2 regions of the Duganella sp. Leaf61 genome follow, and region 1 is predicted to be linked to the other one. Evidence: predicted binding sites of a transcription regulator. Region 1 holds the regulator's gene; the other holds the start of a gene.
What was found. The regulator FNR, encoded in region 1, switches genes on or off when oxygen is low (the NO sensors DNR and NnrR bind a similar motif). The targets are predictions, from matches to a motif close to TTGATNNNNATCAA.
Positions count from the first base shown of each region.

Region 2: a site for FNR is predicted at 2,185-2,198, ahead of paaA (1,2-phenylacetyl-CoA epoxidase subunit PaaA). Genes of this name have one in related genera too.

Region 1 is NZ_LMLM01000023.1:262,736-268,113, forward strand. It holds gene ASF04_RS14180 (hybrid sensor histidine kinase/response regulator) at 1-877, shown strand, start outside; gene ASF04_RS14185 (NHLP-related RiPP peptide) at 956-1,228, shown strand; gene ASF04_RS14190 (putative peptide maturation dehydrogenase) at 1,244-2,440, opposite strand; gene fnr (fumarate/nitrate reduction transcriptional regulator Fnr) at 2,646-3,404, shown strand; gene ASF04_RS14200 (FixH family protein) at 3,454-3,996, opposite strand; gene ccoG (cytochrome c oxidase accessory protein CcoG) at 4,006-5,378, opposite strand, start outside.
Region 2 is NZ_LMLM01000001.1:599,173-604,550, forward strand. It holds gene paaC (1,2-phenylacetyl-CoA epoxidase subunit PaaC) at 60-812, opposite strand; gene paaB (1,2-phenylacetyl-CoA epoxidase subunit PaaB) at 822-1,130, opposite strand; gene paaA (1,2-phenylacetyl-CoA epoxidase subunit PaaA) at 1,127-2,116, opposite strand; gene paaX (phenylacetic acid degradation operon negative regulatory protein PaaX) at 2,261-3,199, shown strand; gene ASF04_RS02610 (M14-type cytosolic carboxypeptidase) at 3,307-4,437, shown strand; gene ASF04_RS02615 (hypothetical protein) at 4,542-5,378, shown strand, end outside.

The sequences.
Region 1 (5,378 bases):
GCCGCGCATGCTGTCGGCGGCGGCGCAGCGCCTGGCCGGCGCCCGCGTGCTGGTGGTGGACGATAACCAGATCAACCAGCAGGTCGCGCGCGAAGTGCTGCTCGGCGGCGGCCTGCAGGTGGACCTGGCCGCCACCGGCATGGAGGCGGTGCGCATGGTCGAAGCCTGCCGCTACGACGCGGTGCTGATGGATATCCAGATGCCGGAGATGGACGGTTACGAAGCGACAGCGCTGATCCGCGCGCGCCATTCGACCGCGCAATTGCCGGTGATCGCGATGACCGCGCACGCGGTGCCGGGCTTCCGCGAAAACAGCCTGGCAATGGGCATGAACGACTACATCACCAAGCCGATCGAACCGGAACGATTGTTCGAGGTGCTGGCCGGCTGGATCATCGGCCGCGCCGCGCCGGCGCTGCCGGAACCGGAACCGGAACCGGAACCGGAACCGGGACCGGGACCGGTGCCAGAGGCGCAAGCCGGCGTCGCGGACGGCGGTAGCAGCGCGGCCGGCCTGGCCAGCGAGTCCGGCATCGACGCTGGCATCGACACCAGCGCCGCGCTGGTGCGGCTGGGCGGCAATCGCCGCCTGCTCACGGTACTGTTGGAGAAATTCGTGGAGGAATTCGCTGGCACGCCGGCGCAACTGGCCGCTGCCATCGGCGCCGGCAATACCGAGCAGGCCGCGCTGCTGGTCCACAAGGTCAAGGGGGCAGCCGGCAACCTGTCGATGGGCCAGCTGCACCGCTGCAGCGGCATCCTCGAGCTGCAACTGCGCAGCGCGCCGGACCAGGCCGCGCCGGCACTGGCGGCATTCGACACGGCATTGGCGACAGTGCTCGATGCGGCCCGCGCAGCGGACCCTGGCGACCGTTAAACACGTTGTGAATCCGCTAAGTTCGGCGTAGGATGGCCGGGCAGCACATTGTTTTTATCCACCTTGAGGGAGTACACAATGCTTAAACAGAATTTCGATCAGCTCAACACCATGCTCGCCAAACTGGCCACCGACGATGGCTTCCGCGACCGCATGCAAAACGACCCGGTACGCGCCCTGGACACGCTCGGCATCAAGCTCGATCCGGCCAAGGTACCGGCCGCGCGCCGCCTGCCGTCCAAGGATGCGGCCGCCGCCGACCATGCCGCCCTGGCAAGCAAGCAGATCGGTGAGAACGGCATGGTGCTGTTCATGTTGTCCGGCGTATCGGTGTCGCGCCTGGCCTCCTGATCAACTCTTGACCGGCTACTCTGCCACCGGGCCGAGGCCGGTTTCACCGTAGCGCAGTTCCACCATCTCGCGCGCGCCGGTCGCGGCCACGCCGCAACCGCACACGGCAATCACTGCGTGGCGCAGATGGTCCAGCCCCAGCATGGTTTCGATATCGATGTCGTTGATGGCGGCGGTGATAAACGCCGGCAAGCCCGCTTCCGAGGCCAGCAGATAAAACGTCTGCGACAGGTGGCCGGCATCGAGCGATATTGCGCGGTACGCCTTCTGGTGGTTGCGGTATTTCCAGAACGAGCGCTCCACCCGTCCCACCATCACCACCTGCATCGCCGCCCCGGCCAGCCAGTACTGGTCCGCCACCATTTGCAGCGCCAGCGCCGCCGCTTCGTCCTGCGTGGTCGCGCGCAGCGGCACCAGCGTGTTGTCGAGCGGATGGTAGTGGTACAAGCCCGGCGCCAGGCCGTCCACCCGTTGCACCAGCACGAACGCTTCGACCGGATGCAGGCCGCCGCCCGACGGGCTGGTCTTTTTCAGGACGTTAGCGTGCGGGCCGATGTGGCGCAGTTCCTGGGCGCCGAATGTGCGTTGCAGCAGGCGCGCCGCCACCGCCAGCGGCAGGCTGGCGCTGGTGTCGTAGTTGCGGCCCGTGTAGCGGCGCAGCAGTACCTCGTCGAGGAAACCGGCGGGCGCTGGCAGCGGCACCGCCGCGCCGATGCTGGCCACCTGCTGCACCGGCGGTGGCGGATTGCCGTGGCGTTCGAGCAGTTCCTCGAAGCTGGGCGCCTCCATGCCGGTGTCGCTGCGTACGTCGTGCCAGCGCGAGAACGTGTGCGCCAGCGCCGCCAGCGGCCGCCAGTGCAGCGTGCGCAAGGTGTCGTCGCGTTCGCGCAGGGCGTCCTGCGCGGTGGCCTGCTCTTGCTGCTGCCCCTGATCCTCGGCCAGCAGCAGGCCGTGCGCGAGCAGCCGGTCCACGACTGCCGCGCCATGGCGTTCGACGACCTGGTCGCGCGCGGTCCACACCGACGCACCGACATCGGCCAGCATTGCCAGGTCGGCCGCATCGACTTCGATCTCGCGGTCCAGGTGCGGCGCCAGCGCCAGCCAGCGGGTGCTGGCCGCCAGGGTGCTGGTGCCGGCAAACAAGGCGGTCCAGTCGATGTCCAGTTCTTCGCGGGGTTCGAGGTACAGCACGGCGCAGCGGCGTAGATTCATGGTCTTTATCTCTCCTGCTCAAGTTGAGAAATCGGCAATAACGAGGACCAGTCTAGCGTATCCTTCGCCAGCGGGAAAGTGGCGACGGGCGGAATTTTCACCGGTCATTTGCTTGCACAATGCAAGTGAAATGCACGTCGGAATACCCGATGGTGGCAGTGCGGCATCGCACCATCCTGGCGCATCATGGTCTACACTAGCGGTCATGATCAAAGACCTGCCATCGCTGGTGCTGCCCGGCGCCACAATCGACATCCTCAAAGCCAGCTGCGCCACGTGCAGCATGCACCAGCTGTGTTTGCCCATGGGACTGGGCAACGAAGACATGGACCGGCTCGACCAGATCATCGGCCGCCGGCGCAAGGTCGCGCGCGGCAATACCTTGTTCCGCATTGGCGACCCGTTCCAGAACCTGTACGCGATCCGCCTCGGCCACTTCAAAACCTACCAGGTCAACCGCGAAGGCGCGGAGCAGATCACCGGCTTCCAGATGGCCGGCGAACTGCTGGGCATGGACGCCATCAGCACCGACCTGCACCATTGCACGGCGGTGGCGCTGGAAGACAGCGAAGTGTGCGAAATTCCGTTCGCCACCCTGCAGCAACTGCTGGCCGAAATGCCGACCCTGCTGCGCCACTTCCACCGCATGATGAGCCAGGAAATCACGCGCGAGCAAAGCGTGATGCTCTTGCTCGGCAATATGCAGGCCACCCAGCGTTTCGCCGCCTTCCTGGTCAACCTGTCGTCGCGCTACGAAGCACGCGGCTACTCGCCCAACGCGTTCCAGCTGCGCATGTCGCGCGAGGAGATCGGCAACTACCTGGGCCTGACGATCGAAAGCATCAGCCGCCTGCTGTCGAAGTTCAAGAAAGAAGGACTGGTCCGGGTAAGCAACCGCGAAATCGAACTGCTGCAGCCGCAAACGCTCAAGGCGATTACGGCCGGTACCCAGACTTGCGGTTGAACTGATAGCGCGCCAGAGGCATGCCTGTGCCCCGGCGCCTATTGTGCGGCTATTGCGCCGGCGCCTGCTGCTGCACAGGCGCCACATCCGCCACCAAGGTTACCCCGCGCTCCTTCGGCCACGTCCACGCGCCGGCCAGGCGCCAGTCGCGTTTTTCGCCTTCCACCAGCACCACCCAGCGGCTGCGTTCGAGCATGGCCAGTGGCAGTTCGAAGCGGCCCGCCGCATCGGGTAGCACGGTCGCTTCGATGTCCTTGTCGGGCAAGGTCGCGTGCGCGAGACGCAGCCGCAGGCGCTCGGTGATGCCGCCGCCGCTGGCGCGTTGCACCTGGCCCGTCAGCGCGCCGCGATTGGCGTCGTAGCCGATCGTCATCGACAGGCCCATGGCGCTGGCCACGCGGTCGCGGCTCAGGTCCTGGTTGATGGCCTTGCCCTGCTTGTAGTAGTCGCCAACCACCACCGGGTCGGGCGTTGAAAACGCCAGCCAGGCGGTAAACACGCTGCCGGCCACCACGATGGCCGGGCCCAGCATCAGGAACCACGGCCAGCGCTGCTTGTACCACGGCGTGACCGTGCTGTGTAAATGGTGCATGGTGATCTCCTAGCGCGGCACAATGAAGACCGCTGTTTCTTTCACATGCAGCGCCGGATCATCCACCGATGTCAGCGCCACTTCGATCTTGTTCGAGCCCTTGTGTGCGGCGCCGTGCGCGGTGCGCAGGCGGATCGGTACGCCGCGCGTTTCGGTCGCGTCCAGGTGCACGGTAGCGGGCGTGACCAGGGCCAGTGTGTCGATGCCGGACACGCTGATGCGATACGTGTGGGCGCGCTCGGTCGTGTTCATGATCTGCAGCCGATAGACGTTTTCGATCATGCCGTCTTCCACCTCGCGGCCCATGGCGCCACGGTCGCGGATCACGTCCATTTTCAGTGGCACGCGCAGGTACAGGGCGGCGCCGGCGCCGGCCACGATCAGGCACAGCACGGCGGTGTAGATGCGCACCCGGGGGCGCCAGGTGCGGCGGCGGATTTCGGTGGGCGTTAAATGCTCGTCGAGCGCGCGTTCGGTGGCGTAGCGGATCAGGCCGCGCGGCGCATCGATCTTGTCCATCACGCCGTTGCAGGCATCCACGCACGCGGCGCAGCCGATGCACTCGTATTGCAGGCCGTTGCGAATGTCGATGCCGGTGGGGCACACCTGCACGCACATCGAGCAGTCGATGCAGGCGCCGCCGGTACTGGCTGTTTGCTTGTGGCGTGGCACCAGTGGACCACGCGGTTCGCCGCGCCTGGCATCGTAGGTGATGATCAGCGTATCGCGGTCGAACATCGAGCTCTGGAAGCGGGCGTACGGACACATGTACTTGCACACCTGCTCGCGCATCCAGCCGGCATTGCCGTACGTGGCAAAGGCGTAGAACAGCACCCAGAACCATTCCCACGGGCCGAAGTCGAAGGTCTGCACCTCGACAATCAGCTCGCGGATCGGCGTGAAGTAGCCAACAAAGGTAAAGCCGGTCCACAGCGCCACCGCGCCCCAGGCCAGGTGCTTGGCGGTTTTTTTACCGAGCTTGCCGGCGGACCAGGGCTGGCGGTCGAGCAGCATGCGCGCGCTGCGCTTGCCTTCGATGCGGCGTTCGATCCACAGGAAGATTTCGGTATAAACAGTTTGCGGGCAGGTGAAGCCGCACCACACGCGCCCGGCCACGGCGGTGGCCAGGAACAGCAAATACGCGCTGATGATCAGGAGCACCGCCAGGTAAATGAAATCCTGAGGCCACAAGACCATGCCGAAGATGTAGAACTTGCGCGTGGTCAGGTCGAACAGCAAGGCCTGGCGGTCGTTCCAGAGCAGCCACGGGGTGCCGTAAAACGCCAGCTGCGTCAGCCAAACGAACAGCCAGCGCAGGCGGGCGTAGCGGCCCGAGGTTTCGCGCGGGTAGATTTCCTCGCGCGCCGCATACATCTTGATGA
Region 2 (5,378 bases), on a different contig from region 1:
TCAGTAAGGATCCCAGAGTTCGCGAGGATGACGGCTTCAGGTACGCTCATATCGCCTCCTCACCACTGCGCATTCGGATACGCGCGCTGCAAAAACTGCATCTCGGCCAGGATATAGCCCAGGTGCTCGGTGTGGCGCCCCTGCTTGCCGCCGCTCTGCATCCAGGCGTCCTTGGGTGGCATTGCCAGCGTGGCTTCGGCGAAAATCTCCGCCACGTGCGCCAGCCCTTGCGTGCGCAACTCGTCCGCCGGTGGGGCGATGCCGGCATCGACCATGGCGTGATCGACCGCGTCATACGTGAATGCTTCGCCGCTGTACATCCACAGCGCGTCGGCGGCGGCCTGGGTTTTGGCGTGGCTGATGGCGGTGCCGTCACCCATGCGTACTACCAAGTCGCCGCTGCGGCGCAGGTGGTACGTGACTTCCTTCAGCGATTTTTCGGCGATGGCGGCAATGCGCGCGTCATTGCTGTGCGCGAGGCCGGCAATCAGGAAGTAATGCCAGGTGTCGAAATAAAACTGCCGCATCATGGTGTCGGCGTAGTTGCCGTTCGGTTGCTCGAGCAGCAGGCAGTTCTTGAAATCGTGGGCGTCGCGGTGGTAGGCCAGGCGGTCTTCGTCGCGCCCCGCGCCTTCCAGTTCGGCCGCGTACTCGTACCACAGGCGGGTTTGGCCCAGCAGGTCGAGCGCCACGTTGGACAGCGCCATGTCTTCTTCCAGCGCCGGGCCCTTGCCGCACAGGCGGCACAGCTGCTGGCTCAGGATCAGGGCGTTATCGCCCAGGCGCAGCAGGTAGTTTACTTTCGGGTCCATCGCCGCTCCTTACAAATTCTTCACTTCTTCCGGCATCGGGAAGAAGGTGGGATGGCGATAGACCTTGCTGTTGGCCGGCTCGAACAGGGCGCCCTTGTCGGACGGGCTGCTGGCGACGATGTCGGCCGCGCGCACCACCCAGATGCTCACGCCCTCGTTGCGGCGGGTATAGACGTCGCGCGCGTTGTTGACCGCCATTTCGGCGTCCGGCGCGTGCAGGCTACCCACGTGCTTGTGCGCCAGGCCATGCTGGCTGCGGATGAACACTTCCCACAACGGCCATTCTTTGCTCGATTGCGGGTTCGTTTGCGTTGTCATGCGACCTCCTTCACTGCTGCGTGTTTGTCGGCGTGCGCCACCAGCGCCTCGCGGAACCAGGCGCCCTCCTCCCAGGCATCGACGCGCATGCGCAAGCGCTCGCGGTTGCACGGGCCATTGCCCTTGAGGACATTCTGGAATTCGGTCCAGTCGATGGCGCCGAATTCGTAGTGGCCCGTCTCGGCATTGAAGCGCAGGTCGGGGTCGGGCACGGTCAGGCCCAGGAACTCGGCCTGCGGCACGGTCTGATCGACCATGCGCTGGCGCAGTTCGTCGTTGGAGAACAGCTTGATGCGCCACTGCGCCGACTGCGCGCTGTTGACCGATTCGGCGTCGGACGGGCCGAACATCATCAGCGACGGCCACCACCAGCGATTGAGCGCATCCTGCGCCATGGCCTTTTGCTCGGGCGTGCCGCGCGCCAGCGACAGCATGATGTCGTAGCCCTGGCGCGCATGGAACGACTCCTCCTTGCACACGCGGACCATGGCGCGCGCATACGGTCCGTACGAGCAGCGGCACAGCGGGATCTGGTTGATGATGGCCGAACCATCGACCAGCCAGCCGATGGCGCCCATGTCGGCCCACGACAAGGTGGGGTAATTGAAGATGCTCGAATACTTGGCTTTGCCGCTGTGCAAGGCAGCGAGCAGTTCGTCGCGGGTAACGCCCAGCGTCTCGGCGGCGCTGTACAGGTACAGGCCGTGGCCGGCTTCGTCCTGGATCTTGGCCAGCAAAATCGACTTGCGCTTGAGCGTGGGGGCGCGCGTGACCCAGTTGCCTTCCGGTAGCTGACCGACGATTTCCGAGTGGGCGTGCTGGGAAATCTGGCGGATCAGGGTTTTGCGGTAAGCGTCGGGCATCCAGTCCTTGGCCTCGATGCGCACGCCGGCGTCGATGCGGGCCTGGAAGGCGCGTTCGTCGTCGGCCATGTCGGCGATGGTGCGGACCGTGCTCAGGCCGGTCTCTACTTGTTGGGCGTACATATCGTCTCCTCCTCTGTACTGGCTTGAAATCATAATACGATACACAAATCTTTTTCGCTACAGTTTTTTTGAGTCATATCAAAATTCCGCATTTGATACCCTTAAAATGCGTTTCACCCGGTAAACTGCTGTTTTCAGACATTGTTGGCCGATATGCACTGCTCCGACTGGATCACCGACTTCCTTGCCCACGACCCGCCGCGCTCGAAATCGCTGGTGGTGACCATCTTCGGCGACGCCATCGTGCCGCACGGCGGCATGGTGTGGCTCGGCAGCCTGATCGAGTTGCTGGCGCCGTTCGGCGTCAATGACAGGCTGCTGCGCACGGCCGTGTTCCGGCTGGCGCAGGAGGGCTGGCTTGGCGCCCGGCGCGACGGCCGCCGCAGCGCCTACGCAATCACGCCCGACGCCATGGCGCGTTTTTCCCACGCCTACCGCCGCATCTACGCCGAACCGCACGCGCACTGGGACGGCAGCTGGACCCTGGTCATCAGCGGCGAAGGCGCGCTGACGCCGGCCGAACGCACGGCCGTGCGCAAGGAACTGTTGTGGGAGGGCTACAGCGTGATCGCGCCCGGCATCCTCGGCCATCCGGCTGCCGAGCCGGCCGCGCTGGCGGAAGTGCTGGCGCGCCTGGGCGTGACCGGCAAGCTGTTCGTGGTGCGCGCGGCCACCGTGCCGGGCGTGGGTGCGCGGTCGCTGGGCGACCTGGTAGCGACCGGCTGGGACGTGCGCGAAGTGGCGGCCGGCTACGAACAATTTCTGGCGCGCTTTGCGCCGCTCGCAGAAGGGCTCGACGGCGGCGTGGCCGACGAACTGACGCCGGAGCAGGCCTTCGTGATCCGCACCCTGCTGATCCACGCCTACCGCCGCGTGCAACTGCACGACCCGCAACTGCCGGCAGAACTGCTGCCCGCACCCTGGCCCGGCACCCAGGCCTACGCGCTGGCGCGCCAGCTATACCTGGCCGTGCACGGTGCCGCCGAGCAGCACATCGACAGCGTGCTGCGCCGCGAAGACCCGGAGGCGCCGGCTGCGGAAGCGGCGTTTTATGCGCGGTTCGGGGGCTTGCGTCAGGGGTGAGCGGCTATGCGCCATACCGAGACGAGTGTCGCCAAGGGCTGCCACCCTGTATGATGTCGCCACTGCGCCACAAGCGCTCGACACTGAATTCAACGGGACTATCCACCATGCCTATCAAAATCAGCCAGCAGTTCGACGCCGGCGCCATCGACGTCATTTCCGCCGACAACCCGGCCGCGATCGACCTGAACATCCGCAAGGACTCGCACGCCGACATTACCCAGTGGTTCTACTTCCGCGTGCAGGGCGGCGCATCGACCCCGCTGGCGCTGCGTTTCCTCAACGCCGGCAAGACCGCCTACCCAGATGGCTGGAAAGACTACCAGGCCGTGGCCAGCTACGACCGCGACAACTGGTTCCGCGTGCCGACCTCGTTCGATGGCGAAGTGATGACGATTAACCACACGCCCGAATATGACAGCGTCTATTACGCCTATTTCGAGCCGTATTCGTGGGAACGTCACCTGGCGCTGCTGGACAACGCGCAACTGTCGCCATTGGTCAAACAGATCGACCTGGGCAGCACCATCGACGGCCGCGACCTGAACATGCTGGTCATCGGCGATCCGGAAGCCGAGCAAAAAGTGTGGGTGATCGCACGCCAGCACCCGGGCGAGACGATGGCTGAATGGTTTGTGGAAGGCATGGTCGAAGCGCTGCTCGATCCGGCCAACCCGTTCGGCCGCAATTGCCTGAAGGAAGCCGTGTTCTACGTGGTGCCGAACATGAATCCGGACGGCTCGGTACGCGGCAACCTGCGCACCAACGCCGCTGGCGCCAACCTCAACCGCGAGTGGCTGAATCCGACCATGGAGCGCAGCCCGGAAGTATTCCTGGTAAAAAGCAAGATGCTGGAAACCGGTTGCGACCTGTTCCTCGACATCCACGGCGACGAAGGCTTGCCGTATGTATTCGTGGCGGGCAGCGAGTCGCTGCCGACCTGGACCCCGGACCAGGCCGAAGGCCAGCAATACTTCATCGACAACTTCCTGATAGCCAGCCCGGACTTCCAGGACGAGTACGGCTACGGCGAAACCCCGTACACCGACGAAACGCTCACCATGGGTTCGCCCCATATCACGCACCAGTTCGGCTGCCTGTCGCTGACGGTGGAACTGCCGTTCAAGGACAACGCCAACGATCCGGACGCCGACACCGGCTGGAACGGCGCCCGCAGCGCCGAGCTGGGCAAAGCTGTGTTGCAACCGGTACTGCAAACGCTGGTCGCGCAGCAGTAACGCTTTGCTTGTCCTGGTGCTGCGCCAGGACAAGGCGGACGCCGTCCGCAAAAATACACTGGCCTCCAGCAGGCGCCACCCGGCGCCTTTCCCGGAGGTTCAGCATGAACATTCTGTTATCTGCGCGCCGCAGGACTGCCGCCTTGTTCCGCCTCACCGGTTTTACACACGTCCACCACGTCCGCCGCGTCACGAAACACATCACCCGCATCGATCACACCAGCCGCTGCCATCCTGTTGGCCGCCTCGTGTCTGCTGCGGCGCCGGGCTGCCTGGTGTTGTTGGCCGCCTGTAGCACGCCGTACAGCCCGCCACAGATCCTCGACGCCGATACCCGCTTCCCCGGCCTGGCGGATCTGCCTGCGCAGGCCGAGATTCGCGCTGCCGCTGATGCGGGGCGCCCCGCCAGCGCCGACGCGGACTTCTTCGCCACCACTGCATCGGGGCCCCGCTTCGGCGCTCAAGCACAGACCCGTGCTCTCGCCGAAACGGGCTCCCGCACCACCGATGTCCTGCTGGTCCACGGCATCTGCACCCACGACGCCCGCTGGGCGCAGCAGGTGGTGGCGCAGCTGACGCAGGCGATCGACAGCACCACCATGTCCACCGCACGCGCCGCCGTCCCTGACGCCGGCGGCATCGAGATCGTGCCCACCACGGTCGAGACGCCTGCCGGCCGCCTGCGCTTCAACGCCCTGATCTGGTCGCCGCTGACCACGCCGCTCAAGCGCCAGCTGTGCTACGACCAGACCGGCAAGTCGGCCATCTGCACCGGCGCGCCACCGTATCCGCATCAACGTGCGCTGCTGAACGCCCGCCTGAAAGACACCCTGATCGACGATTGCCTGCCCGACGCGCTGATCTACCAGGGCGTGGCGCGCGATGCGATCCAGCTGCGCATGCGCGACGCCATCCTGCACGTGCTGGCCGGCGACGAAGCG